Regions from separate parts of the Roseovarius sp. THAF9 genome, predicted to be linked through region 3. Evidence: riboswitches for the same ligand, from Rfam matches in the RefSeq annotation. Region 3 holds a riboswitch; each other region holds the start of a gene.
The links. Region 3 has a riboswitch for thiamine pyrophosphate ahead of thiC (phosphomethylpyrimidine synthase ThiC). Riboswitches for the same ligand answer to the same signal wherever they lie in the genome.

Region 1 (9,735 bases), 1.6 Mb from region 3:
TGCCCCGGTCGAGCATGTTGTGCTCGCCCATCGTGGGATTGGCAGAACCGGGGCGCTGGACAGCCGTCACCTCCGCACCCAGATCGGCCAGCATCATGGCCGCAAAAGGCGCGGGACCAAGGCCCTCGAACTCGATGATGCGGATGCCGGTGAGCATGGCGGTGGTCAAACCACCACCTCCATCTCCTCCTGGTCCCCCACCCCGAACACCCGCTTGTAGCGGTCGATCTGGTCTTCGGGCCCCATGGCCTTGCGGGGGTTGTCCGACAGCTTGACGGTGGGGCGGCCGTTGGCGGCCACCGCCTTGCAGACGAGCGAGAAGGGCGCGAGCGCGTCGCCGGGCGTAAGGCCGCGGAAGTCGTTGGTCAGCAGCGTGCCCCAGCCGAAGGAGACGCGCACGCGGCCCGCGAATTGCTTGTGCAGCGCGAGGATCCTCTCCTCGTCCAGCCCGTCGGAAAAGATGACCAGCTTCTGCGTCGGATCCTCGCCACGGTCCTTCCACCACTGGATGGCGGTCTCGGCGCCGCGGGCGGGGTCACCGCTGTCCACGCGGATGCCCGTCCACCCGGCAAGCCAGTCGGGCGCTTTGTCCAGAAACCCTTCGGTACCGTATGTGTCGGGCAGGATGATCCGCAGGTTGCCGTCGTGTTCGTCGTGCCAGTCGGACAGGACCTCGTAAGGCGCCCGGGCCAGCTCCGCGTCATTCTCGGCCAGCGCGGCATAGACCATCGGCATTTCATGAGCGTTGGTGCCGATCGCCTCCAGGTCGCGGTTCTTGGCGATCAGGCAGTTCGAGGTGCCGACGAAATTCTCGCCCAGCCGTTCGGTCATCGCCTGCACGCACCAGTCCTGCCACAGGAACGAATGCCGCCGCCGCGTGCCGAAATCGGCGATGCGCAGGCCCGGCGTGTCGCGCAGCACCTCGGTCTTTTCCCACAGGCGGGTCATGGCGCGGGCATAAAGCACCTGAAGCTCGAACCGGGCCATGTCGTGCAGCACCGCGCGCGAACGAAGTTCCATCAACACCGCCAGCGCCGGGATCTCCCACAGCATGACCTGCGGCCAGGTGCCCTCGAACGTAAGCTCGTACTGCCCGTCCCGTTTTTCCAGGTGGTAGGGCGGCAAACGCAGCTTCTCGAACCAATCCATGAATTCGGGCGTGAACATCTGCCGCTTGCCATAGAACGTGTTGCCCCGCATCCATGTCGACTCGCCGCGCGACAGCGACAGCGAGCGGATGTGGTCCAGCTGTTCGCGCAGTTCGCCCTCGTCCACCAGTTCGGCCAGTCGGATATCCTTGCTGCGGTTGATCAGCGAGAAGGTGACGGAGGTGTGCGGACGGTTGCGAAACACCGACTGGCACATCAGCAGCTTGTAGAAATCGGTATCGATCAGCGACCGGACGATCGGGTCGATCTTCCACTTGTGGTTCCAGACACGGGTTGCGATGTCGACCATGGCGGCCTCCGGGTAGTCATGTTGCCGCCCGTTAGAGCAAAAGGGTCAGGTCTCCGCAAGCGCGGCGCGGGTGGCGGTGGCCAGCCGCTCGATGCCGGTCGCCAGCTTGTCCTCGGTATTGTAGGTAAAGTTGATGCGGATCGAACTGTGGTCGCGCCCCTCCGGGTCGAACACCGACGACGGCGAGATGCACACCCCATGCTCCAGCCCCACCTCCATCAGCCGGTTGGTATCCAGCGCGGGGTCCTTCGCCGTGGCCCAGACGAACATGCCCCCCGTGGGCCGCTCCCATGTGAACAGGTCGGGCAGATGTTCGTCCATCGCCGCACACAGCGCATCGCGCCGCGTGCGGTAAAGGTCGAGGATACCCGGCAGCATGTCATCGGCCAGCCCGGTGGCGAACGCGTCATGGGTGATCTGCTGGCACAGGCCGCTGGTGCACATGTCGGCGCTCTGCTTGGCGGCTTTCAGCACTTCGATCATCTCGGGCGCCGCGATGATCCAGCCGATCCGCAAACCCGGCGCCAGCTCCTTGGACACCGTGCCAAGATAGATCACCGGCCCGTCATATGGCGCCCCGGCCTCCTCGGCCGACAGCGTCAGCATCCGCGGCATCGGCGCGTCGTCATAATAAAGCGTGCCGTAAGGATCATCCTCGATCAGCCACGTGCCGGTCGCGTGCGCCGCATCCACCAGCCGCCGACGCGTCGCCGCATTCACCAGCTTGCCCGTCGGGTTCGAGAAATTCGGCACGGTATAGGCAAACTGCGCGCCGGTCATCGCCGCCACCGGGTCAAGGTCATTCGCCTCCAGCCGCATCGGGCGATAGACCGGCTGGCGCGGCCGCCAGTTGTCCAACGCCCCCAGATAGGCCGGCGTCTGCGACGCAACGGTGCTGCCCTCCTCCAGCAACACCGTGCCAATGAGGTTCAGCGCCTGCGCCCCGCCCGCTGTGATCAGCACGTTGTCGCGCGTCAGCGTCAGGTCCCCTTCGGAATACCGTGCCGCGATCAGGTCGCGCAGCTTGGGCAGGCCCGCGACAGGGGCATAGGCCAGCGTCTCATCCGCATGATCGGCCACGGCGGACGTCGCCAGCTTCGTCATGTCCTCGACCGGCCAGATCTCGGTCCCCGGCAGGCCACCGCCAAGGTTGACCAGCCCGGGAATACGCCCGGCGGCCAGGAAGGTGGCGGTCACGTCGTTGGTGTCGTCAAGCCATTTGGCAAAGGCGGGGCGCTGGGGCATCGGCTGTCTCCCGAAGTCGTGCAAGGGGTCGCGGCGTGCATAAAGGAAAATGAACGACTGTTCAATTCCCGTACTGCGCGCTCAGTCGGCAGGCGCGAACGCCTCGACCGACAGGATGGTGGGCATGTGCCGCGCAATCTCGCGCCAGCTGTCGCCCTCGTCAAGGCTGGCAAAGACAGACCCCGAATTGGTTCCGAAATACAGCCCCGGCGTATCCAGCGTATCCCCCGCCATGGCCTGCCGCAGCACGGTGAAGAAACAGTTCTTTTGCGGCAGCCCCTCGCGCAGCGCCTCCCACGTCTCGCCCCCGTCGCGCGACCGCCAGACGGCGCAGGCCGCGTCGGGCGGATACCGCCCCGCCATGTCGCCATTCAGCGGCAGCGTCCAGATCGTGCGCGGATCGCGCGGATGTACCCGGATCGGAAAGCCGAAGGTCGACGGCAGACCCGGCGTGATGTCGTCCCACGACCGCCCGCCATCAGAGGACCGCCAGACGCCGTGATGGTTCTGCTGATAGAGCAGGTCCGCGTCGCCCGGGGCGCGCATGATGTTATGCACGCAATGCCCGGTCTCACCGCCGCTCGGGGCGGCGGGATGGTCATGCGCGCCGCAGGCCTCGGCATTGGACAGCCGGTTGCGCCGCTCCCAAGTCGCCCCGCCGTCCTCGGTGGCAAAGACCCCGGCGGCGGAAATCCCGATCCATTGCTTTTCGGGCGCGCCGGGGTCGAACACGATCGTGTGCAGGACCAGTCCCGCCGCCCCGGGGTTCCAGTCCTTCGCCGACGGATGCGCGGTCAGCGCATCCACCTGGGCCCATGTCCGGCCATGATCGGTACTCTTCAGAAGGGTCGCGGGCTTCGTCCCGGCATACAGCGTCCCGTGCGCGAACCCCAGCGACCAGACCTGTTCAAAGGCGTCGTCGAACGGCAGCGGCGCGTCGGTCCAGCCGATCATCTCGGCAAAGCCCGGATCGTGCGCCGCCCAGTCATCCATCTGCCCGCGCGTCAGGCGCTCCAGCGTCCAGGACCGGCCCCGATCCTCTGACCGCCACACGCCTGCCCCGAAAAACGCACCGCCACCCCCGGCCCAGATCGTGCCGGTGTCGGGATCGCCCGCCATGTGGTTGATGCACCAACCGTCGCAATGCGGGCCGGTCACGTCCCAACTGTCGCGGCCCGCGCCTGCGGACAGGATAAAGGCACCCTTGGTGGTCCCGACAAGAAGGCTGACGCTGGGAGAAGGCATGGCACGGGGCTCCGCTTGGGTTGCCAGAGCCTACCACGTCCCGCCGCGATTCCCGAGAGCGGGAACCGGCCGATCCGGATCCGCCAAAGGCAATCTTGTTTCCATCGGGTCAGAGGTCCCGGATCAGGTCCGGGGCGGGGTGCGCTCTGATACGAACGTCACGCCCATATCCCCGCAAAATGATGCGTCGGCCCATGGCCCGACCCGACATCCAGCGCTCCGGCCCCGGCAATCGCCCGCGCGACATAGGCCTTGGCCTCGGCCACCGCCTCGGGCAAAGGGTCTCCCCGCCCGATCCGGGCCGCCAGCGCCGCCGACAGGGTGCATCCCGTGCCGTGGGTGTTCCGCGTCGCCACCCGCGCGCCCTCGAACCAATGCACGCCACCCGCATCAGCCAGCACGTCCGGGCTGCTCTCGCCCTCAAGGTGCCCGCCTTTCAGCAGCACCGCGCCACAGCCCAGCGCCCGCAACGCCTCCGCCTGTTCGGCCATCGCCTCCCGCGTCACCGCCTCGTCGCAGCCCAGCAACGCCGCCGCCTCCGGCACGTTCGGCGTGATCACCGCCGCCTTCGGCACCAGCGCTTCGCGCAGCGCCACCACCGCGTCCTCGGCCAAAAGCGACGCGCCCCCCTTGGCCACCATCACCGGGTCCAGCACCACCGGCACGTCCGGCAAGGCGTCCGCCACCGCCCGCGCGATCTCTGCCGTGGCGATCATTCCGATCTTCACCGCGTCGATCCGCACATCCTCGGCCACCACCCGGATCTGATCCGCCACGAAGTCCGGCGGCACCATGTGCACGCCCTGCACGCCTTGGGTGTTCTGCGCCGTCAACGCCGTCAGCACCGCCATGCCGTAGGCTCCGTTCGCCGAGATCGCCTTGAGATCGGCCTGCACGCCCGCCCCACCCGACGGGTCCGAGCCCGCGACCGACAGGATGTTGGCAATCCGGCCCTTGGCTGTGTTCCTTGTCTCGAGGGTCATCCGGCTCCTTTCGAGGCGACGAAAGGCTGGGTCCGACCGGCTCCGGTCCCGCCTTCCTCCGCCAGCATGATCTGGTTCAGGTTCAAAGGGTGCATCTCAGCCCGAAGGCGCCCCTGGCTCGGACGTCAGGATAAGCGCGGGCGGCCCTCTGTCAACCGCACCGGCACGGCGCGCAACGCGCGGCGTCTTTACGAAAGGGGTTCGCGTCCGTGCACCAACGCGATACAGTCGGACATACCGACGCGATACCGACGCGGTTTTCGACTTCTTCCCAGTGTTAACTTTTCGATTCGGCCACAAGGGGTTGGAAGGTGGACCTGCAGGGGCTATCTTCGTTTCTTGCACGTTCCCAAGGCAGGCCCGACATGGTGAAACCCAAGATCAACCCGAACTACAAGGTCGTCGCCGAGAACCGCAAGGCGCGGCACGACTATGCCATCGAGGACGATCTCGAATGCGGAATGGTGCTCGAAGGCTCCGAGGTCAAATCCCTGCGCCAGAAGACTTCCAACATCGCCGAAAGTTACGCCGCGGTCGAGGATGGCGAGCTGTGGCTGGTCAACAGCTACATCGCCCCCTACGAACAGGCCGTGCCTTTCGGCCACGAGGACCGTCGCCGCCGCAAGCTCTTGGTTTCCCGCAAGGAAATGGCGCGCCTTTGGAACGAGACCCAGCGCAAGGGGATGACCCTCGTGCCGCTGGTGATGTATTTCAACGACCGCGGTATCGCCAAGATCAAGATCGGCATCGCCAAGGGCAAGAAGAACACCGACAAGCGCCAGACCGAGGCCAAGCGCGACTGGAACCGCCAGAAGCAGCGGCTTTTGCGCCACGGTATGTGACGCCTTTGGTTTTCGCCCTCCGCGGCTGACGCGCCATTTGCTACTATCTTGCCCGTGTCGCGCCACCCGCGCAGCCTGGAAGGGGAAGACCAAAGGCATGGATCTACTGCTCAGCCTCATTGCCGGCGCCATCGGCGGCAACGTCGCCGGCGGCCTTGTTCCCCGCTTCAATCTCGGCCTCATGATCAACTCTTTCGCCGGTGTTCTCGGCGGCGCCCTGGGCGGCCATGCCCTTGGCTTGCTGGGCTTTGGCGGCCTTGCGCAAACCGCGCCCGACAGCGCCGCACTCGACCCCACGGCACTGACGACTCAACTGGCCGCGGGAGGACTGGGCGGCGGCGCCTGCCTTCTGGCCGCTGGTCTGCTGCGCAATCTGCTGACCCGCTGACACTGGGCACAGCACACCCCGCCCGCTTGCACTGTCCCGCGTCCCGCGCTACGTCAATAGCAACGGTTTCAGGGGGCTGTCATGGCAAACGACGATCCGAAAACACTGGTATCCACCGATTGGCTGGCGGCGCATCTCAATGATCCTGACCTGCGGGTTCTGGATGCCACCTATTTCCTGCCGGGCGTCGAGCGCGACGCGAAAGCGGAATACGACGAGGCCCACATCCCCGGCGCCCGGTTCTTTGATATCGACGACATTTCCGACCATCGCTCCGACCTGCCGCATATGGCGCCTCCGGTGGAAAAGTTCATGTCGCGCCTGCGCCAGATGGGCGTGGGCGACGGTCACCAGGTGGTGGTCTACGACAGCCACGGCCTCTTCTCGGCGGCCCGTGTCTGGTGGCTCTTTCGCCTGATGGGACAATACGACGTGGCGGTTCTGGACGGCGGCCTGCCCAAGTGGCTGGCCGAGGGCCGCCCGACCGAGGACTTGCCCCCGATGATCCGCGACCGGCACATGACTGTCCGGCGCGAGGCGCACCGGGTCAAGGACGTGACGCAGGTCGCCTCGGCGTCCAAGCTGGGCGACTACACCATCCTGGACGCCCGTGCGCCCGGTCGGTTCCGGGGTGACGAGCCCGAACCGCGCGAAGGGCTGCGCGCCGGGCACATCCCCAACTCCCGCAACGTGCCCTACAGCACCCTGCTCAACGACGACGGCACGATGAAATCCCCCGACGAATTGCGCGCGGTCTTCGATGCCGCCGGCGCGGACCTCTCGAAGCCCGTCATCACAAGCTGCGGCTCCGGCGTGACAGCTGCGGTGATCAACCTTGCGCTGGAACGGATCGGCAAGATCGACCACGCGCTTTACGACGGATCATGGACCGAATGGGGCGCCTTCCCCACCGTCTCCGTCGCAACCGGAGAAGCCTGATGTTCGAACACCTCAAAGAGCAACCCGCCGACAAGATCCTGGCTCTCATGCAGGCCTACAAGGACGATCCGCGCGACACCAAGATCGACCTCGGCGTCGGTGTCTACAAGGATGCCGAAGGCCGCACGCCGATCATGCGCGCGGTCAAGGCCGCAGAAAAGGAATGGTGGAAAGAGGAAGAGACCAAGGCCTATGTCGGCCTCGCGGGCGACCCGGCCTTTTCCGACGCGATGATCAAGCTCATTCTCGACGATTCCGCCCCGCGCGACGCGGTGGCGGCAGTCGCCACGCCCGGCGGCACCGGCGCAGTGCGGCAGGCGTTTGATCTGGTGAAGATGGCCAACCCGGGTGCGCGCGTGTTCGTCTCGGACCCGACCTGGCCCAACCACCTCAGCATCCTGAAACACATGGGGATCGAACACGTCCCCTACCGCTATTTCGACAACGAAACCGGCGGCGTCGATTTCGACGGCATGATGCAGGATCTGGACGGCGTTCAGGCAGGCGACGTGATCCTGCTGCACGGCTGCTGCCACAACCCGACCGGCGCCAACCTGACGATGCAGCAATGGGGCGAGGTGACCGACCTCGCCAACGCCAAGGGCGCTATCCCGATGATCGACATCGCCTACCAGGGCTTCGGCGACGGCCTCGATGCTGATGCGGCCGGCACGCGCCACGTCGTGTCCTCCTGCCCCGAGGTCCTGATCGCCGCCAGCTGTTCCAAGAATTTCGGCATCTATCGCGAGCGTACCGGCCTTCTGATGGCCGTCTGCCAAGACAGCGCCCGCCGCCCCACGACGCAGGCGAATCTGGCCTATCTCAACCGCCAGAACTATTCCTTCCCGCCCGATCACGGTGCGCGGCTGGTCTCGCTGGTGCTGAACGACGACGCCCTCCGCGCCGATTGGCAAGCCGAACTCGAAGAGGTTCGCCGCGGCATGCTGGGACTGCGCGAGCAACTGGCGCAGGAGCTACGCAGGCTCTCGGGCTCCGACCGTTTCGGCTTCATCGCCCAGCATCGCGGCATGTTCTCGCGTCTCGGTCTCGCGTCCGACAAGGTTGAGGCGCTGCGCCGCGATCATGCGATTTACATGGTCGGCGACAGCCGGATCAACATCGCCGGACTTAACGCGAGAACCGTGCCGCTGTTGGCACAGGCAATCATCGACGTGGGTGCCTGAGCGCTCCGTTAACGTTTGTTGAAATCTTCGGGGTGATCTTCGGGCGGTGATGTCTTGCACCGCCCGCACTCTTTTCTCAGCCTCAGGTGCCGTAGCGTGCCAGGAAGGTTTCGACCGCACCCGTCACCACGCGCTCGATTCCCGCCTCGGACGTGTCGCAGTCCACGCCGCACAGGCAGCGGACGAACAGATCGCACTTGCACAGCTCTCCGAATTGCTTCGTCGCAAGATCCATATCGTCGATCTTCAGCTCCCCGCGATCGACATAGGGTGTCAGCAGCCGCCCCATGCGTTCGCTGAACAGGCCCGGACCAGACGCATAGAACCTCTGGCCCAGTTCGGGAAAACGATAGGATTCCGCGACGCAGATACGGAACATCTGCTGCCCGAAATCCGACAGGAAAAAACGCACCGCGCGATTGGCCGCCTCCAGCAGAACCTCCCGCGCCGTGGCACCCGGATTGATTTGCTGCAACGCCTCTTCGGCCTGCCGATTGCACTCGACTCGCGCCACCTCGGAAAAGAGCAGACGCTTGTCCGGGAAATAGCTGTAGAGCGTCGCCTTGGACACGCTCGCGGCGCGCGCGATGTCATCCACGCTGGCACCTTCAAACCCGTCTCGCATGAAAATTTGCCGTGCACCTTCAAGCACCTGGTCGAACTTTCGACCTTTCTTGATCTCGGCGTCCATGGCCGTCATGCAAGTCCTCCTGCCTGTTAGTGTCAGTTTACAGGTCGCGGGCGGCGAACTGCAAGCCTGTCTGCGGGCGGGCGCGGAAGGAGAGGACGTAGAACCGCCCGCCCCGCAGACAGTGCGCGCCGTTTTACTGCGCGTCGATGCCGCCGTCACCCTGAGTCACGGGCTCGGGCGCGGGCTGGGGAAATGTCAGAACCGGCGTCAGGCTCGACACGTCGACATTCATCGCCATGGCGGGAGATGCCAGCGCCGAGACCGCAAGGGTTATTGTCAAAAGAAGAGGTTTCATATCGGGTTCCTTTATCTGAACTATTCAGTTCACATTCATCACACTAAACAGATCGGTTCAGATTGCAAGGGTGAAAGTAAACTCATCAGTTCATTTTTTTGCATACCCGCTATTCACGAATGACTGGACGTCCCGGGCTTGACCAAATCCGCCCCTCAGGTAGATTAGAATTATTCTAAAATACTGGAGAGACCCCGATGATTCCCGGTGTCACGTCCCGCCGTCGTTTCTCGGACCTGTCCGAGCAGGAGATCCTCGCGCTTGCCATTTCGTCCGAAGAGGACGACGCCCGCATCTACCGCAGCTACGCCGAGATGCTGCGGGCTGAATATCCCGATACCGCCAAGATATTTGACGGTATGGCCACCGAGGAAGACCATCACCGCCGCCGCCTGATCGACCTGCACCAAGAACGTTTCGGCGACGTGATCCCGCTCATTCGGCGCGAGCATGTCGCCGGCTATT
Region 2 (9,735 bases), 2.0 Mb from region 3:
AGGATGCGCCCAAGCTGATCTTCCCCCCCGCCGGCGCCCGCCTGCCCATTCAGGACGGTCGCCTGACGGTCAAACTGCGCGACGGCAAGCCGCCCTTCACATGGCTCGCCAACGGTACGCCGCAGAAAACCGGTACCCGCCGCCGCGAGGCCGAATTGACCGGCCTCGCCCAGGGCTATTCCAAGCTGTCGGTGATCGACGCGATGGGTCGCTCCAGCAGCGTCACCGTCTGGATCGACTGAGGCACCCGATTTCTTGAAAAGAAATCGCCCCGGAAACTTTCAAAGATTCCGGGCACGGCGCATCACATCCGCTCGATGGCCACGGCAATCCCTTGCCCGCCGCCAATACACATCGTGATCAGAGCCATTTTGCCGCCGATCCGCTCCAGCTCGTGAAGCGCCTTCACTACAAGGATCGCCCCCGTGGCCCCCACCGGGTGGCCCAGCGCAATCGCGCCGCCATTGGGGTTCACCTTGTCCGTATCCAGCCCCAGCCCGCGATTCACCGCAATCGCCTGCGCCGCAAAGGCCTCGTTCGATTCGATCACATCGAAATCCCCGGCGCTCAGCCCGGTCTTTTTCAGAAGGCTTTCCACCGCCGGCACCGGCCCGATCCCCATCACCTCGGGGCGCACACCCGAATGGGCATACCCAAGCACGCGCGCCTTGGGCTTCAGCCCCGCCTTCTCGGCGGCCTCGGCGCGGGCAAAGACCAGCGCCGCGGCGCCATCATTGATCCCGCTGGCGTTGCCGGCCGTCACCGTGCCGTCCTTCTGAAACGCCGCGCGCAGCCCGGCCAGCCCCTCGGCGGTCGTCGGCTTGGGATGCTCGTCCGTCTCGAACGCCACCATGTCGCGCTTCACCCGTACCTCGACCGGCACGATCTGGCTGGCGAAGTGCCCCGCCTCGATGGCCTTCGCCGCGCGGTTCTGGCTTTCCAGCGCAAATGCGTCCTGATCTTCGCGGCTGACGTCATGCTCGGACGCCACGTTCTCGGCGGTCACGCCCATATGCCCCGTGCCAAAGGGACAGTTCAGCGCCCCCAGCATCATGTCCAGTGTGCGCACGTCGCCCATCTTGGCGCCCCAGCGCTGATCCGGCACGATAAAGGGCGAGCGGCTCATGTTCTCGGCCCCGCCCGCGACGCCGAACTCGGCATCGCCCAGCATCAGCGATTGCACCACCGAGGCCACCGCCTGCGCGCCCGACCCGCAAAGGCGGTTCACGTTCATCGCCGGCGTGGTCTCGGGTATGCCCGCCTCCATCGCCGCGACCCGGCTCAGGTACATGTCGCGCGGCTCGGTGTTGATGACATGGCCGAAAACCACGTGGCCGACCTGCCCCGGCTCTACGCCCGACCGCTCCAGCGCGGCCTTGGTTGCGATGGCCCCCAACTGCGCCGGCGGCGTGCCCGCCAGCGATCCGCCAAATGTGCCGATGGCGGTGCGCGCACCATCCAGAAGAACGATATCCGTCATGAGAGCCTCCCTATATCATTATTCCGATCATCGCCGCCAACTGCACATCCCGCAACCCCAACGTGCCGTCACGGCACCAGCGGCACCGGGCCGTCTTCCGCCAGGACCCACGCATCCCGCCCCTCGAACACGGCCAGTTGCAAGGGCCGCCCCCAGCCCGTGCCGCAATCCAGCGCGACGCGGTTGCCGTGATGCTCGGGCGCATTGACCGGCGTATGTCCGTGCACCACCAGCTTGCCATGGTCGCGGGTGTCGTAAAGGAACGGCTCGCGGATCCACATCAGATCTTCCGGCACCTGGCGCTCCAGCGGCGTACCCGGCGAAATCCCGGCATGGCACAGGAACAGGTCGTCCGTCTCATGGGTGTACGGCAAGGTACTCAGGAATTGCCGATGCAGGCCAGGTATCTTCTCGCGCCAGTCGCCTTCATACGTGGGCTTATACTCTCCGTAAGAGGCCAGCGTTTCACGCCCACCCAGGTTTCCCTGCATCCACCACTGAAAGCGCTCGGGTTCCATCCGGCCTTCCAGCGCATCCAGAAACATCTGATCGTGATTGCCCCTGAGCGCGGTCCAGTTCCGCCCCGCCGCGATCCCGTCGATCAGCGTCTGCAACACGCCACGGCTGTCCGGCCCCCGGTCGGTGTAGTCGCCAAGGAACACGATTCGCGCGTCCTCACCGCCGTTCTGCGCCACGCGGTCCAGCACGCGGTCAAGCTCGGTTCGGTAGCCATGAATATCGGGGATCACGTATATCGGTTCGGTCATGCCACAGACTTAATGCGCCACGGCCCGGCTGCAAACCCGTCTCAGGCGGCGACGGCCCCGAACGCCTCTGCCCCGTGATGCACGCGGTAGCTGTCGATGCCGATATCCCCCGACCAGCGCCACAGCGCAACCACGCCCTCGTCGCCGGTCTGGCACGCATGGGGCAGGTAGGTCGTATGATGCACCGAATGCCCTGCCATCATCTCGCGCTGCGCGTCGCCCGCCGTCCAAAGCGCCCGGCCTGCGATGATCACATAGGTCTCGACGGCGGCATGAGAATGCAGCCCATAGCGCGTATTGGGGCGCTGATAATAGAGACCCGCCCGCAGGGTCGGACAATACAGCGGCGCCTCAGGGCCCATCAGGTCCACCACCGAGAACAGCGCCTCGTCCTCGGGCTTCATCTGGCTCGACACCGGGTTATGGCCCCAGGGCAGCTCATCATACGCCGCCAAGGCCGCCCGGGCCACCGCCAAGGGCGAAGCCGTCAGCAGGACGCAGATCGCGTCCGTATCGCCGGGCGAGTCGTTCTTCAGCAGCGCAACCTCGGTCGCCGAGAGCAGCGCCGCGGCAGTCTCGGTGGCACACTCACGCCCCTCGGCGCGAAACACCGCCGCCATCTCGAACAGGAACTTCTGGAACGGATCGTGCATCGGAACCTCTTGGAGCGAATGCACCTTCCTTAGCGCGAACGGGCCGCCACGGCTTTCGCAGCAGCGACCCGGATATGGTCGTTTTTCGCAGGAGGACCCTTCAAGCAGTGCGCATCCGCGCGGAATCAAGGGCCGTCAGGCCCGCCGCGCGATCGCCCGCTGACCGAAAGGCGATTGCTCGCAATCGCCGAAAGGGGGGCGCCCGTCACGCCGGAGGCGTGCCGACTATGAACGGCGCACCTCTGGTGCGACGGGCTGGCAATCACGCGACACCCTCGCCCTCACCCCACATCGAACTCCAGCGCCCGGATCTGCTGAAACAGCCCCGTCTGGTGCAGCTTGGCAATGACGTCATCCGGCACCGGCGCATCCACGTAAAGCAGCGCAATCGCCTCGGCCCCCGCCGCCGACCGGCCCAGGGTAAAGTTGGCGATGTTCACACCATTACCGCCCAGCGTCTGGCCCAGCGCGCCGATGATGCCCGGCTCGTCACGGTTCGTCGTGTACAGCATGTGCTGCCCGATCTCGGCGTCGATGTTGATCCCCTTGATCTGGATAAAGCGCGGCTTGCCGTCGCTGAACACCGTCCCGCCAATCGACCGCTCGCGCTCCGCCGTCACGACGGTCAGCTTGATGTAACCCTCGAACGCGCCCGACTTGTCCTGCTTGGTGGTCGAGATCTTGATGCCCCGTTCCTTGGCGATGAGCGGCGCCGAGACCATGTTCACCTCCGGATTGACCGCCTTCATGATCCCCGCCACGGCCCCGGAGGTCAGCGCCTCCAGGTTCATTTCGCTGACCACGCCATCGTAAAGCAGGTTGATCGCCTTGATCGGCTCGTCCGTCATCTGCCCGATGAAATTGCCCAGATGATCGGCCAGCTTGATCCACGGTCCCATCACCTTGGCTTCCTCGGCGGTCACCGACGGCATGTTCAACGCGTTGGTCACGGCCCCCGTCAGCAGGTAATCCGACATCTGCTCGGCCACTTGAAGCGCCACGTTCTCCTGCGCCTCGCTGGTCGCAGCCCCCAAATGCGGCGTGCAGACGACGTTGGGCAGCCCGAACAGCGGGTTCTCTGTCGCCGGTTCCTCGGCAAACACGTCAAGCGCCGCGCCCGCCACATGCCCCGATTGCAGCAACTCCGCCAGCGCGGCCTCGTCCACCAGCCCACCTCGGGCACAGTTGACGATCCGCACACCCTTCTTGGTCTTGCCAAGGTTCTCACGGCTCAGGATGTTGCGCGTCGCATCAATCAGCGGCGTGTGCAGCGTGATGAAATCCGACCGCGCCAGCAGCGTATCGAGGTCCACCTTCTCGGCCCCCTTCTGCGCGATTTTCTCCTCGCTCAGCGTCGGGTCATAGGCGACCACCTTCATCTTCAGCCCCCGCGCCCGCTCGGCCACGACACCGCCGATATTGCCGATGCCGATGATGCCCAGCGTCTTGTTGGTCAGCTCGACCCCCATGAACTTGGACTTCTCCCACTTGCCGGCATGGGTGCTGGCGCTCGCCTCGGGGATCTGGCGCGCAACGGCGAACATCATCGCGATGGCGTGCTCGGCGGTGGTCACCATGTTGCCGAAGGGCGTGTTCATCACGATCACGCCTTTCTTGCTGGCCGCCGGCTTGTCGACATTGTCGGTGCCGATCCCGGCGCGACCGATGACCTTCAGGTTCCTGGCCGCCTCCAGGATCGTCGGCGTCACCTTGGTGGCCGAACGGATCGCCAAGCCGTCATAATCGCCGATCACCTCGGCCAGTTTTTCCTTGTCCTTGCCCAGTTCGGGCATGAAATCCACCTCGATCCCCCGGTCGCGGAAGATCTGCACGGCGGTTTCGGAAAGTTTGTCGGATACGAGTACCTTGGGCATGAGAAGCTCCGTGTCTTGCGGTGGTCCTGCCACCGCGTCGTTTGAAATGTAAAAGGCGCGGGCCCCTCAGCGGGCCGGCGCGCAATCAGGGTCGCCCGCTACCGGACCCAGCGGTCCATGTGCGGGAAACAGCGTTTGCCCTCCGCGTGGGGCGCATGGGGATCCGTGGTCAGCTCCAGCCACCCCAGAACCGGCACACCGGGCCCGCCACCGTCGCGAAACGCGTCCACGAGGTTGCCGGCCCCGCCTTGGTAGCCGTCGCCGTGAAACACGGTTTCCTCCGGAAGGCCCAGGTTCCGCACGGCGGCATAGGACCATGCCATGGCGGCCATTTCCTCTGCCTGTGTCGGCTTCAGCGCCGGCTGGTCTCGCCGCGCGGCATCGGCAACGGCAATATGACCGGCCTCGTGCAGGATATCGCCCGGATAGGCCAGCCGCGCCGCGTCGATGCACAGCGCGCCATCCCGGATGTCCAGCCCGGGAAGGAAGGTGGGTTCCGGCATGTCCACGGCCCGCACCTCGATGCCGATGCTTTCCACGAAATCGGCCAGCTGGCGCACCAGCGGATCGGCGAAGGTCATCAGACCGTTTCCGCCAGTGCCGCGATCTCGGCGTTGAACGCCCATTCGATCCACGGCATCAGCGCGGCCACATCGGCCGTCTCCACCGTGCCCCCGCACCAGATGCGCAGGCCCGGAGGCGCATCCCGATAGGCGCCCACGTCATAGGCCACGCCCTCGGCCTCCAGCCGCTTGGCCACGGCCTTGGCAAACGCCGCACCGTCGCTGATCCGGTCATCGGTGAACTTCAGGCAGACGCTGGTGTTCGACGCCGTGGCCGGGTCCTCGGCCAGGAACGCGACCCACTCATGCGTGCCGACGAAATCCGCCACCGCCTTGGTGTTGGCATCCGCCCGCGCCATCAGGCCACTCAGCCCGCCGACCGAGCGTGCCCAGTCGAGCGCCAGCAGGTAATCCTCCACCGCCAGCATCGACGGCGTGTTGATCGTCGCACCCTCGAAAATGCCCTCGTTCAGCTTGCCACCCTTGGTCAGTCGGAAAATCTTCGGCATCGGCCAGGGCGGCGTATAGCTCTCCAGCCGTTCCACCGCGCGGGGGCTCAGGATCAGCATCCCGTGCGCCGCCTCGCCGCCCAACACCTTCTGCCAAGAGAACGTCACCACATCCAGCTTGTCCCACGGCAGGTCCTGCGCAAACGCCGCAGAGGTCGCGTCACAGATCGTCAGCCCCTGACGGTCCGCCTTGATCCAATCGCCATCCGGCACGCGCACGCCGCTCGTCGTGCCGTTCCACGTAAAGACCACGTCATTGTCCGTATCCACGCCGTTCAGATCGACGATCTCGCCATACTCGGCTGTCTTGACCTCGGCATCGAGCTTCAGTTGCTTCACCGCATCGGTGACCCAGCCCGCGCCAAAGCTTTCCCAAGCCAGCATCTCGACCTTGCGTTCGCCAAGCAGGCTCCACATCGCCATCTCGACCGCGCCGGTATCGGACGCGGGCACGATGCCGACCTTGTAGTCGTCGGGAATCCCCAGCACCTCGCGCGTGCCGTCAATCGCGGCCTTCAGCTTGGCCTTGCCCACGGCGGCACGGTGCGACCGGCCCAACGGGGCGTCGTTAAGCTTGCTCAGGTCAAAAACGGGGGGTTTGGCACAGGGGCCGGAGGAAAAACGCGGATTCGCCGGCCGCGTCGCCGGGTAGTCAGTAGCCATTGCTGCTATCCTTCCAGATAAGCGCCCCTCGTTGGGGAGGGGTGTCCCAATTGTCTGGATACGCCTGTCGCCCGCAGCCCGCAAGCCTAGAAATCGCTTGCCAGCGGCAGTTCAGTGTACGGATGCGACCCGGACGGCTATCATAGGAAACTTCGTTTCGGCGCGCGTAGGGTGGGTGAAAACCCACGCGCTCCATCCCAAGCCGCGTGGTCGCCAGACCGCGGGATGGCGACCGCCAGCACTTCAGGGCACTTTATGTCAGCTAAATCCGGAAAACTTTTGATCGGCGCGCCGACGTCTCCCAATCGCCAGCTCGTCCGGGCGGTCTGGCGATCGCGCGGCAGCGCAGTGAGCTGCGCCTTGATTCCGCGCGGCCAATCATCCCCACCTAGAACCCCACCCCAACCTGCGCTATGCCGCACCTTAAGCGCACAGCGGAGACGCCCCCATGTTCACCACCACCCTCATCGCCCCTCCGGGCACACTCGACCCCGCCCTGGTCGAGAACCTGCGCAACGCCTGGGGCGGGTTCGACGCCCGCTGGCTCTCGCCCGACGAGGCGGCGGAGTTCGACATGGCCGCGCTCCCCGACAACCAATGGGAGGTCTGGGACAACCTGCAAACCCTGCGCACCGACCTTGTCGTCCAACCGTCCGAAAACCGCCGCAAGCGCATGTTGCTGGCCGACATGGACAGCACCATGATCCAGCAGGAGTGCATCGACGAACTGGCCGAGGAGGCCGGCGTCGGCGCTCATGTGAAAGACATCACCGCCCGGGCCATGAACGGTGAACTCGACTTCGAAGGCGCCCTTCTGGAACGCGTCGCGCTTCTGAAAGACCTTCCCGAAGACGTCATCGCCGAGGTGCTCGACACCCGCATCACCCTCATGCCCGGCGGCGCCACCCTGCTCGCTACGATGAAGGCCCACGGCGCCTACACCGCCCTCGTCTCGGGCGGCTTCACCGCCTTCACCTCGCATATCGCGACATTGCTCGGCTTTGACGAGAACCGCGCCAACACCCTGCTTGTCGAGAACGGCAAGCTCACCGGCGACGTTGCCCGTCCCATCCTGGGGCGCGCGGCCAAGGTGCAGGCGCTCGCCGACATCACCGCCCGCCTCAACATCTCCGACATCGACGTGCTGGCGGTGGGCGACGGCGCGAACGACCTCGGGATGCTCGCCCGCGCCGGCAGCGGCGTCGCGCTCCATGCCAAGCCCTCCGTCGCCGCCGAATGCGATCTGCGCATCAACCACGGCGATCTCACGGCGCTCCTTTACCTGCAAGGTTACGACCGCAACGATTTCCAGATCCTGTAGGGTGGGCGAAAGCCCATGCGCCCTCGGTCAGCCCGCAACAGTCCGCACACCCCGTCCCGGGCGTGACCCGGAACCTCACCGGCTGTGGCAACCGTCAACCTGCTCTTACTTCGCCGCAACCCCGCGCTGTACGTTTACTCTGCTACCAGCGACGCCAACACCGACGCGATACCACCCGAATACCGACGCGATACCGACGTCATTCCGGGCCTTCCGACGAGATTAACCTTCCGATTCGCCAATTCGCCTTGTCCCGCCCACGGCTTGCCCCTACGTTCCTCTTTGAAACCTCGGGGTGTCGACCGGCCAAGACCCGGCGACTGAGATGCACATCGCGAACCCGTTGAACCTGAACCGGCTGACACCGGCGGAGGGAAGGTCATGCACCCGCATCGCGCCGCCCCTTCCGCCGAAAGGGAGGATGCCATGAAACGCCTTGTTTTCACTGCGGGATGTCTGCTCACCGCCACGTCCGCGATGGCGCAGGACTCAAGCGGGACGCCCGAACTGACCGTCTACACCTATGACAGCTTCGTCGCCGACTGGGGCCCCGGCCCGCAGATCGAAGAGGCGTTCGAGGCCACCTGCAACTGCGATCTCAATCTCGTCGGCGTCGAGGACGGCGCGGCCCTTCTCGCCCGCGTCCGGCTGGAGGGGCAGAATACCGACGCCGACATAGTCCTCGGCCTCGACACCAACCTGATGGCCGCCGCCAAGGACACCGGCCTTTTCGCCGAACACGGCCAGTCCCCCGACCTCGATCTGCCGATCTCTTGGGACGACCCGGTCTTCCTGCCCTACGACTGGGGCTATTTCGCCTTCGTCCACGACAAGGACATGGACGCGCCCAAAAATTTCAAGGCCTTGGCCGACAGCGACACCTCCATCGTCATCCAGGATCCGCGCTCTTCCACGCCCGGCCTGGGCCTGCTGATGTGGGTCAAGACCGCCTATGGCGACGAGGCCCCGGCGATCTGGGAAGGCCTGTCGGACAACATCGTCACCGTCACCAAGGGCTGGACCGAAGCATACGGCCTTTTCCTCGAAGGCGAGGCCGACATGGTGCTTTCCTATACCACATCGCCCGCCTATCACCTGATCGCCGAGGAGGACGCCAGCAAGACCGCCGCCGCCTTCGACGAGGGCCATTACATGCAGGTCGAGGTAGCCGGGAAACTGGCCTCTACTGACCAGCCCGAACTGGTCGATCGCTTCCTCGCGTTCATGCTGACCCAGGACTTCCAGTCCGTCATCCCGACGACCAACTGGATGTATCCGGCCAAGGAGCTTGAGGGGGGCCTGCCCGACGGATTCGACACCCTGATCCAACCGGAAAAATCCCTGCTGCTCAGCGCCGAAGAGGCCGCCGCCGCCCGCGATGCAGCGCTGGATGAATGGCTGAACGCGCTCAGCCGCTAAGCGCCAGACCGGGATGGAGCGCCGCCGCCCTCGTGGCGGTGCTCATCTTCGGGGCGCTTCTGGCGGTCGCCCTGCGCGCCGAAACCGGGCGCGGCTTCAATGCTGCCGACTGGGCCGCCCTGCGCTTCACGCTGGTACAGGCCACCCTATCAGCCTTGTTTTCCGTGCTTCTGGCCATCCCCGTCGCCCGCGCCCTCGCCCGCCGCCGGTTCCGCGGCCGTAGCCTGCTGATTGCCCTTCTGGGCGCCCCGTTCATCCTGCCCGTGATCGTCGCCGTGCTCGGCCTGATCGAGGTCTTCGGGCGTGGCGGCTGGGTCAGCGCGGCCCTCGGCACGCTCAGCCTGCCTCCGGTGCAGATCTACGGGCTTCACGGCGTGGTCCTCGCGCATGTGTTCTTCAACCTGCCGCTTGCCACCCGCCTTGTCCTGCAAGGCTGGCAGGAAATTCCCGCCGAACGTTTCCGCCTTGCCACGCTTCTGGGCATCG
Region 3 (9,735 bases):
TCGTGCATGAGGTAATAGGCGAAGAGCTTGTTGTCGCGGGCCTTGAACCAGCGCAGAAGCAGGTAGGCTGCGACAAGGCTTATGGGAATTCCAGCATAGATTGCAAAGGTGAAACCGTCGGAAAACCACTGATCGGGCTTGCGAAACAGGGCTTCCCACCCTGCGACAAATCCGTACCAGACGCCGAAAGCAAGCAGCAGCGCCAGCGCCAGTTGCACCAGCAGGAACCCGACTGGGTAGAGGGCCGCGATGACCGGCCCCTTGCGCAGGCGCATCAGACGAAAGAGCGCGCCGGAGGCGATATAGGTCCAGGCGGTGCGGATGAGTTGCAGGTAGGTGCCGGCGATGCCGCGTTCCATGCTGTCGCGGACAATGTCGGACCAGACCAGCACGTCGAACTCGGTATGGATGTCGTGCCCGTCGATATACGCATCCACTTGCCAGCCATAGCGGCCTTCGGAGGTCCGGGCCGACAGGGCGAGGTCATAGCCCGAGAGGCCCGCCTGTTCCGCGCCCTCCTTGCGGTAGAGCTCGCGGTAGCGGCGGGGATGGATGGGATCGTATCCCGGTAGGTAGAACACCCGGCGGCGGGTGACGGGGGCTTGGGTGGGGCTGCTCATGCCAGACCTGTCTTGGCCTCTTCTTGCTGCCACATTAGCCCATTATTGGGGCGAGAGTAAGGCTTTAGCCCACCAGTGCCAGCGCCGGGAACATCTCGAGCAGCCAGTAGGAGAAGGCGGCGAACCCACCCGTCAGCATCAAGAGGCCGATGGTCCAGAGGAGCAGGCCCATGATGCGCTCGATCTGATCCATGTGGCGTTTCATCCAGGCCATCAGGCCGGTCAGGCGCGGCAGGAACGCGGCGACCAGCAGGAAGGGAATGCCAAGCCCCGCGGCATAGACCGCGAGCAGCAGCGTGCCGCGGGTGACCGAGGCTTCGGACGCCGCCAGAGACAGGATCGCGCCCAGCTGCGGGCCGATGCAGGGCGTCCAGCCGAAGGCGAAGGCGAGACCGAGAATATAGGCGCCGAACGTGGTGCCGCCCTTGTCGCCCACGTCGAGGCGCGCCTCGCGGTCCATGATGCCGATGCGGAAGATGCCAAGGAAATGCAGGCCGAAGATCATCACGATGAGGCCCGCGGCGGTGTTGAAGTAGTCCTGGTATTGCAGGAACGCGCGGCCAAAGGTCGAGGCGGCGAAGCCGAGGAACAGGAACACGGTCGACAGGCCCAGCACGAAGAAAAGCGCGGGCAGAATCGCCTTGTTGCGCGTGGTGCGCTCGGACTGCAGGTCGGTCACGGTGACGCCGCTCATGTAGGCGAGGTAGGGCGGCACGATGGGCAGTACGCAGGGGCTGAGAAACGAGAAGACGCCGGCCACGAGCGCGATGGCCATGGCGGGGATCAGGGTGGCGTCTATGAGATCGATTCCGAACATGCCTTTCGTCTAGTGCAAAATTCGGGGGGCGTCACGCGGCGTGGGGTCACGGGCGGGTCACATCTCGGTGGACAGGCTGTAACGGTTGGATTACCTCCACGCGCATGAGCGAACCTGAGACCATCGACGCCGTGGGGCTCTTGTGCCCCCTGCCCGTGCTGAAGCTGCGCAAGCGGATGAAGCCGCTTGGTGCGGGCGAGGTGGTGGTGCTGCGGGCGGATGACCCGGCGGCGGTGATCGACGTGCCGCATTTCTGCGCCGAGGCGGGGCATGAGCTGATCGAGACGGTCGAGGACGGGGCTGTTACGCTTTACCGGGTGCGCAAGGGCTGAAACGCGCGGGGTGCGACAACGGCGCAGGGGGCGGCAGGCCGGTTGCGCTGTACCTCAGGGGAGCCACGTCATATAATTGTTACGTTCCCGAATGGCGCGAGGCGCGTGTTTCGGTGTGTTGTGCCAGATCGGAAGACGTTCCCGCAAAGACCGCGCCACCGCGGCCTTTGCCGAAGCTCGGAAGGAGTGGCGCAGATGGCAAAATCGACGAAGAAACCCACCGAAACCCCGGACGCGACCGACCCGGCCCATGCTGGCATGGCGGCCGCGATGGCCGCGTTCAGCCCGGTGGCGACGACCGCATGGTTCGACATGGTGCAGGAAAGCATGCGCTTCATGTCCGAACGGCTGGAGAAGGACCTGGAGGCGCAGCGCGCGATGCTGGCCTGCAAAACGCCGCAGGAGCTGATGCAGGTGCAAAGCGATTTCATGAAGAAGGCGTTCACGGACTATACCGAAGAAACGCGGCGGATGATGGAGATGATGGGCGTGGCGATGAAGGTGGATATCAAGGACACCGCCCCGACGACCCGGCGCAATTACGACGATGTGCCGGTCTGATCCGCACCGCCCAAGACTTTTCCCGATTGTCCGTTGAAATGACGGCGGCGCTTCGCTAGCCTCTCGCTTACGCAGGGGGGTCCCGCCCAGGGGACTGAGAGGCTGACAGGGCATGTGCCCGGTGACGCGACCCTTTGAACCTGACCCAGTTGACACTGGCGTAGGAAGCTAGGATCGCATCCCCGGACATCCGGGCACTGTTTTCCGAAGACGGGGCGCATCGCCCCCGCGTTTCCCTCAAGCCACGACTCATCTGGTGTCTTTTCGAGTAATCGCTTGAGGAGCGCCAAAATGAACGTACCCAATCCCAAGATCACCACGGGCGAGCTGCCCGCGTCGCGCAAGATCTACGTGAAAGGCACGCAACACCCCGAGATCCGCGTGCCGATGCGCGAGATTTCCGTGCATCCCACGTCCGGCGAGGAACCCCTGCCCGTCTATGACAGTTCCGGGCCCTATACCGACCCGAATGTTCTGACCGATATCCGCGAAGGGCTGCCCCGCCTGCGCCGCGACTGGATCGAGGCGCGCGGCGATGTCGAGGAATACGAGGGCCGTCATGTGAAGCCCGAGGATAACGGTTTCGTCGAAGGCGACCGACTGACGCCGGAATTTCCCAATATTGCCGCACCGATGCGGGCCAGGGACGGCAAACCTGTCACCCAGCTGGCCTATGCCCGTGCTGGCATCGTGACGCCGGAGATGGAGTTCATCGCGATCCGCGAGAACCAGATGCGCGAGGCCGTGTCCGAAGCCCGCGACGGCAATGACTGGGGCGCCAATATACCCGATTACGTGACGCCCGAATTCGTGCGTAACGAGGTGGCCGCGGGCCGGGCGATCATCCCGGCCAACATCAACCACCCCGAAAGCGAGCCGATGATCATCGGGCGCAATTTCCTGGTGAAGATCAACGCCAACATGGGCACCTCCGCCGTCACATCCTCGATGGAGGAGGAAGTGGACAAGCTGGTGTGGGCAATCCGCTGGGGCGCGGACACGGTGATGGACCTTTCCACCGGGCGCAACATTCACAACACGCGGGAATGGATCATTCGCAACAGCCCTGTGCCGATCGGGACCGTGCCGATCTACCAGGCGCTGGAGAAGGTGAACGGGATCGCCGAGGACCTGACCTGGGAGGTGTTCCGTGACACGCTGATCGAACAGGCGGAACAGGGCGTGGATTATTTCACCATCCATGCCGGCGTGCGGTTGCACATGGTGCCGATGACGGTGGACCGGGTGACGGGCATCGTGTCGCGTGGCGGGTCGATCATGGCCAAGTGGTGCCTGCACCATCACCGCGAAAGCTTTCTCTATGAGCATTTCGAGGAGATCTGCGACATTTGCCGGGCCTATGACGTGTCGTTCAGCCTTGGCGACGGGCTGCGGCCCGGGTCCATCGCGGATGCCAATGACGAAGCGCAGTTCGCCGAATTGGAGACGCTGGGCGAATTGACCAAGATCGCCTGGGCCAAGGATTGCCAGGTGATGATCGAGGGGCCGGGCCATGTGGCCATGCACAAGATCAAGGAGAACATGGACAAGCAATTGGAGTGCTGCCACGAGGCGCCGTTCTATACGCTTGGACCGCTCACCACGGATATCGCGCCGGGGTATGACCATATCACCAGCGGGATCGGCGCGGCGATGATCGGCTGGTTCGGCTGCGCGATGCTGTGCTACGTGACGCCGAAGGAGCATCTGGGCCTGCCCGACCGGGACGATGTGAAGACCGGCGTGATCACCTACAAGATCGCGGCCCACGCCGCCGATCTGGCCAAGGGTCTGCCCGGGGCGCAACGGCGCGACGATGCGCTGAGCCGCGCCCGGTTCGAGTTCCGCTGGGAGGATCAGTTCAACCTGTCGCTGGACCCGGAAACGGCGCGGGAGTTCCATGACCAGACCCTGCCAAAGGAAGCGCACAAGGTGGCGCATTTCTGTTCGATGTGCGGGCCGAAATTCTGCTCGATGCGGATCAGCCACGACATCCGGGCCGAGGCGCAGAAGGAAGGAATGGAGAAGATGGCCTCCAAGTTCCGCGAAGGCGGGGATTTGTACGTGCCGGTGGACGAGACGAAGGAGTGAGCGCCGGGTGGACCCGGCGCTCATCCCGGACCTGATCCGGAATCTCTACGGTCGGGGGTCCCGGGTCAGGCCCGGGACGGGCGGGTCTTGGACCGCCGCGCAGCACAAAAAAACGCCGGGGTCCTGCCCCGGCGTTTCATGTTTCAGTCAGAGCAACTTAGCTGCCGAAGGACCACCAGCCCTTGCGCTTGGGCTTGTCCTCGGCCGGCTCGGGCGTAGCGGTCTCGGCCCTGTCGGCGGCCTCGGCGGCGACCGGCTCGGGCTTCTTGCGCGGAGCGCGTTTGCGGGCCGGCTTCGCCTCGGGCTCGGATGAGGCTTCGGCGGCCTCGGGTGCCGGCTCTGCCGCCGGCTCGGGCGTTGCCTCTGCGGTCGCCTCTTCGGGCGCAGGCTCTTCCTTTTTCTTGCGCGAGCGCGGCTTGGGCTTCGGCTTCTCCGCAGGTTTGTCCTCGGGCGCGATCTCGGCCGTCTCGGACGGGGTCTCGGCGGCGGCCTCTTCCTTAGGCGCGTCGTCGGTCTTTTTCTTGCGAGAGCGGCTCACGCGCTTGGGCTTGTCCTCTTTCGGGGCCTCTTCGGAGGCGTTTTCGGACTCGGCTGCGACGGGCTGGGCCGGTGCGTCGTCCTTCGGCGTCTCGTCCTTTTGGTCGGACGTACCGTCGCCAGAGGGCTGACCATTCTCCTGCTGATCGCCGTTCTGGTTCTGCCCGTTTTCGCCATTGCCCGATTTCGAGCGCGAGCGCCGACGCCGGCGGCGGCGCTTCTTCTTGGGTTGGCCGTCGCCCCCGTCATTGCCGCCGTTGTTGTTGCCGCCCTCATTGCCCTCGTTCTCGGGCGCGGGCGGGGCCTCGGCGGGATCGGGCGTCTCGGCGTCGGCAGCGTCGTCGATATCGTCCATCAGCGAGCTGTCGACCGACACCACGGCGGCAGAGGTCTGTTTCACCACGCGGGACGCGGTCTTGAACTTTTCGAGCGTGAAGTCGGGGCTGACCAGCGTCGGGTCGCCCTCGATCCGCACCGACAGGCCGTAGCGGCCCTCGATCTGCGCGACGTGCTCGCGTTTCTGGTTGATCAGGAAGTTGGCGATGGCCACGGGGCATTTCACCAGCACTTCGCGGGAACGACCGCGGGTGCCCTCCTCCTCGATCTGGCGCAGGATGGAGAGGGCCATGCTGTCGTCCGAGCGGATGAGGCCGGTGCCGTGGCAGGAGGGGCACGGCTGGGTCGTGGCCTCGAGCATGCCGGGGCGCAGACGCTGACGCGACATCTCCATCAGGCCGAAGCCCGAGATGCGGCCCACCTGGATGCGGGCGCGGTCGGTCTTGAGCCGGTCCTTCATGCGCTTTTCGACGGCGGCGTTGTTCTTGCGCTCGTCCATGTCGATGAAGTCGATCACGATCAGGCCGGCAAGGTCGCGCAGGCGCAGTTGGCGGGCGACTTCGTCGGCGGCCTCCAGGTTGGTCTTGAGCGCGGTGTCCTCGATCGAGCCTTCCTTGGTGGCGCGGCCGGAGTTGACGTCGATGGCCACCAGCGCCTCGGTCACGCCGATGACGATATAGCCGCCGGATTTCAGCTGCACAGTGGGGTTGAACATGCCCGCGAGGTACGATTCCACCTGGTAGCGCGCGAAGAGCGGCAAGGTATCGGTGTATTGCTTCACGTTCTTGGCGTGGGACGGCATGATCATCTTCATGAAGTCCTTGGCGATGCGGTAGCCGCGCTCGCCCTCGACATGGACCTCGTCGATCTCGCGGTTGTAAAGGTCGCGGATCGAGCGTTTGATCAGGTCGCCCTCTTCGTAGATCTTGGCGGGCGCGATGGATTTCAGCGTCAGCTCGCGGATTTGCTCCCACAGGCGTTGCAGGTATTCGTAGTCGCGCTTGATCTCGGACTTGGTGCGCTTGGCGCCCGCCGTGCGCACGATCAGGCCCGCGCCCTGGGGCACGTCGATCTCGTTGGCGATCTCTTTCAGCTTCTTGCGGTCGGTCGCATTGGTGATCTTGCGGGAGATGCCGCCGCCGCGTGCGGTGTTGGGCATCAGGACGCAGTAACGACCGGCGAGGCTGAGATACGTGGTGAGGGCTGCGCCCTTGTTGCCGCGCTCTTCCTTGACGACCTGCACCAGCAGGATCTGGCGGACCTTGATGACTTCCTGGATCTTGTAGCGACGCGGGCGCGGTTTGCGCGGCGGGCGGATATCCTCTTGGTCGTCGTCATCGGCGACGGATTCGATGGACTCGTCCTTGGAGGACGCATCGGAGCGCTTCGACTTGGGCTCGTCTTCGTCATCTTCGGACTCGTCTTGAGCCGCATCATTGGCATCGGCACCGGTTTCGGCGTCTTTTGCCTCCGGTGTACCGGTCTCGGCGGTGTCGTCGTCCTGGGGTTCCTCCACCGGGGTTTCGGCCACGGTTTCCATCGGCGACAGACCTTCGTCGTCATTCGCCGCCTCGTCGTCGAGGTCGATGGTCTCCATGCCGTCGATATCCGACTTGGCGACGGAATCGCCATTGTCGGCCTCGGCTGCCTTGGACGAGCGCCGCCGGCGGCTGCGCTTGGGCTTGGGTTTTTCGTCTTCCTCGTCGCGCGCCTTCATCGCCTCGGCATAGGCGCGTTCCTCTTCCAGCAGCGCCTCGCGGTCGGCCACGGGGATCTGGTAGTAATCGGGGTGAATCTCGGAAAAGGCGAGGAAGCCGTGGCGGTTGCCGCCGTAATCGACGAAGGCCGCCTGAAGCGACGGTTCGACCCGTGTAACCTTTGCGAGATAGATGTTGCCAGCTAGCTGGCGCTTGTTTTCCGATTCAAAGTCGAATTCCTCGACCTTGTTTCCGTCCACCACCACGACGCGGGTTTCCTCCGCGTGGGTGGCATCGATAAGCATTTTCTTGGCCATGTATGTCCGTTGCACGACGAAGGCCGCCGGCCCCCGGGGGGAGCGAGCGTGCGTTGGTCGTGTCTTTTTCGAGCGATATGCAACGCGCGGAAGGCCCGACCGGATCGGGTCATGCTTTGGAACGTCGATGTTCTCGCGCGCGTCATCGCGGTTCTTCTCCAGGGCTGCGGGACCTCGGTCCCCTGCCCCCGTTCATGTGCCGCATCATCCCTTGGGATGTGCCGGCGTCTCCTGGTCCCTCGGGGGACCCAATCGGTTGCCTCACCACCCGTCCCTGGGCCCGAAGCAGCGAAACTCTGAAATGGTCCACAATTGGTGGAGCATATCTCCTAAATAAGGGCGGAAGGCGGTAAAACACAATGGGTAATCGTGCCTGCGTTGCAATTCGCGCCGGCGCGACGGCGCACGAAAGGAAAGCATCCACAGGAAAAAGCCTCCCACGCGGCGCAAAAGACGCGTGGGAGGCAGCCGGTCAGGCCGCGAAGTTCGGCTGACCGTTCGAGGCCGAAAGCCCGCCATCCACGGGCAGGACCACGCCGTTCACGAACCGAGCATCATGCGAGGCCAGAAAGGCGATAACGCTGGCCACTTCGGCGGGTTGCGCCCCGCGGCCCATCGGGATGCGCTCGGCAAAGCGGGTCATAAGGTCGGTGTCGTCCTGCATGCCCGCGGTCATCTCGGTGTCGGTCAGCGACGGTGCCACGGCGTTGACGCGGATGTCCGGCGCGAGGTCCAGCGCCATGGCACGGGTCATGTTGCTGACCGCGCCCTTGGAGGCATTGTAGCCGAACATCGTCCAGTCGCCGCCAAGGCCGGAGACCGAGGACGTGTTGACGATGCACGCGCCATCGGCCTTTTTCAGTTCCGGCAGGGCCGCGGTCACGCAGTTGAAGACGCCGCCGGCATTGATGTTCATCTGGGCGTTGAAATCCTCAAGGCTGAGGTCGCCGGGCGCACCGCCGCGTGCGATGCCGGCGTTGTTTACCAGACAGGTAAGGCCGCCGAAGCTCTCGACGGCTTCGGTGACCAGCCGCTCGGCATCGTCGGGTTTGGACACGTCGCCATCGACGACCCGGACGCCCATTTCCGGCAGCTCGCCCGCGACGGCGTCAAGCTTGTCACGGGTGCGGCCGTTCAGGACGACGTTCCAGCCGTCCTCGGCAAAGCGTTTGGCAGTGGCGGCGCCGATGCCCGAGCCGGCGCCGGTGATGATTGCTGTACGGGTCATGCTGCTCTCCTTTACGTGTCGCAGGAGAAACGCGCGGAAAGTGACCCGGTTCCGGCCCGGTCAGAGGTAGTCCGAGCGTTGCAGGCCGTATTTCGCCATCTTCTCGTTCAGGGTGCGGCGCGGCAGGCATAGTTCATCCATGACCGAGGCGATCGAGCCCTTGTGGCGGCGCATGGTGTTGTCGATCAGCATGCGCTCGAACGCCTCGACATATTCCTTGAGCGGCTTGCCCTCGGTGGTCATCACCGGCTGCATGTCCTGGTGGTCGGACATCAGCAGCGAGGCGATGGTGCCCGAGCCGCGGCGCGATTGCAGCACGGCGCGTTCGGCGATGTTGATGAGTTGCCGCACATTGCCGGGCCACGGTGCCTGCAGCAGTTGCGCGGCCTCTTGCGCGGAGACCTGCGGCGCCTCGCAACCATAATCGTCGGCAAAGGCGTCGGAAAAGCGGGTGAAGAGCGTCAGGATATCCTCGCCCCGCTGGCGCAGGGGCGGCACGGTGATACGCAGCGCGCCGAGGCGGTAGAATAGATCCGAACGCAGTGCATCCTCGCAGGTGCGGTCCTGCTCCTGCATGTTGGAAATGGCCACGACCCGGGTTTCGGGCGGGGTGCCTTCGTCGTTGACAAAACTCAGCAGCTTGGCCTGCGAGGCATCGCTGAGTTTCTCGATATCCTCCAGCACCAGCGTGCCGCCGCGGGCCTCTTCCACCGCAGGCAGGCGGGTATCGTCGGGCTGCATCGGGCCGAAAAGGCGCTTCATCAGGGCGTCTTCTTCCATCCCCGAGCAGGAGATCAGTACGAATTTCTTGCCCGCGCGGGCGCCGACGGCGTGCAGGGCGTGGGCCACGAGGGTCTTGCCGGTGCCGGTCTCGCCCTCGATCAGGACATGGCCGTCGGCCTGGCCCAAGTCGAGGATGTCTTCCTTGAGACGCTCCATCACGGGCGAGGCGCCGATGAGTTTCTTCATCAGCTGGCCGCCATCGGAAAGCTCGCGCCGCAGCGCGCGGCTGTCCAGCACCATGCGGCGCGCGTTGGTGGCGCGCTTGGCCAATTCGTTCATCCGGTCGGGATTGAACGGCTTTTCGAGGAAATCGTAAGCGCCCACGCGCATCGCCTCGACCGCCATGGGCACATCGCCGTGGCCGGTGATCATGATCACGGGCAGAGAGCTGTCGCTGCCCATCAGTTTCTTTAGGA

Region 1: linked by a shared signal. The riboswitch ahead of thiD (bifunctional hydroxymethylpyrimidine kinase/phosphomethylpyrimidine kinase) and the one ahead of thiC (phosphomethylpyrimidine synthase ThiC) in region 3 are both predicted to bind thiamine pyrophosphate.
Region 2: linked by a shared signal. The riboswitch ahead of thiB (thiamine ABC transporter substrate binding subunit) and the one ahead of thiC (phosphomethylpyrimidine synthase ThiC) in region 3 are both predicted to bind thiamine pyrophosphate.

Annotation. Positions count from the first base shown of each region.
Region 1 covers NZ_CP045404.1:52,558-62,292, reverse strand. The annotation lists gene FIU86_RS00285 (CaiB/BaiF CoA-transferase family protein) at 1-157, opposite strand, end outside; gene pncB (nicotinate phosphoribosyltransferase) at 166-1,458, opposite strand; gene FIU86_RS00275 (PLP-dependent aminotransferase family protein) at 1,504-2,703, opposite strand; gene FIU86_RS00270 (exo-alpha-sialidase) at 2,785-3,948, opposite strand; gene thiD (bifunctional hydroxymethylpyrimidine kinase/phosphomethylpyrimidine kinase) at 4,107-4,931, opposite strand; TPP riboswitch at 4,968-5,056, opposite strand; gene smpB (SsrA-binding protein SmpB) at 5,297-5,773, shown strand; gene FIU86_RS00255 (hypothetical protein) at 5,871-6,161, shown strand; gene sseA (3-mercaptopyruvate sulfurtransferase) at 6,243-7,100, shown strand; gene FIU86_RS00245 (amino acid aminotransferase) at 7,100-8,284, shown strand; gene FIU86_RS00240 (TetR/AcrR family transcriptional regulator) at 8,367-8,984, opposite strand; gene FIU86_RS22460 (hypothetical protein) at 9,109-9,270, opposite strand; gene mbfA (iron exporter MbfA) at 9,468-9,735, shown strand, end outside.
Region 2 covers NZ_CP045404.1:3,692,165-3,701,899, forward strand. The annotation lists gene pbpC (penicillin-binding protein 1C) at 1-242, shown strand, start outside; gene FIU86_RS18120 (acetyl-CoA C-acyltransferase family protein) at 305-1,480, opposite strand; gene FIU86_RS18125 (metallophosphoesterase family protein) at 1,549-2,247, opposite strand; gene FIU86_RS18130 (dimethylsulfonioproprionate lyase family protein) at 2,289-2,900, opposite strand; gene serA (phosphoglycerate dehydrogenase) at 3,182-4,774, opposite strand; gene FIU86_RS18140 (hypothetical protein) at 4,873-5,355, opposite strand; gene FIU86_RS18145 (phosphoserine transaminase) at 5,355-6,509, opposite strand; gene serB (phosphoserine phosphatase SerB) at 6,958-7,830, shown strand; TPP riboswitch at 8,112-8,223, shown strand; gene thiB (thiamine ABC transporter substrate binding subunit) at 8,257-9,249, shown strand; gene FIU86_RS18160 (thiamine/thiamine pyrophosphate ABC transporter permease ThiP) at 9,225-9,735, shown strand, end outside.
Region 3 covers NZ_CP045404.1:1,658,723-1,668,457, reverse strand. The annotation lists gene FIU86_RS08210 (hypothetical protein) at 1-620, opposite strand, end outside; gene FIU86_RS08205 (cytochrome c biogenesis CcdA family protein) at 685-1,437, opposite strand; gene FIU86_RS08200 (sulfurtransferase TusA family protein) at 1,542-1,769, shown strand; gene FIU86_RS08195 (phasin family protein) at 1,965-2,330, shown strand; TPP riboswitch at 2,394-2,514, shown strand; gene thiC (phosphomethylpyrimidine synthase ThiC) at 2,622-4,421, shown strand; gene FIU86_RS08185 (ribonuclease E/G) at 4,579-7,308, opposite strand; gene FIU86_RS08180 (SDR family NAD(P)-dependent oxidoreductase) at 7,781-8,536, opposite strand; gene FIU86_RS08175 (sigma-54 dependent transcriptional regulator) at 8,597-9,735, opposite strand, start outside.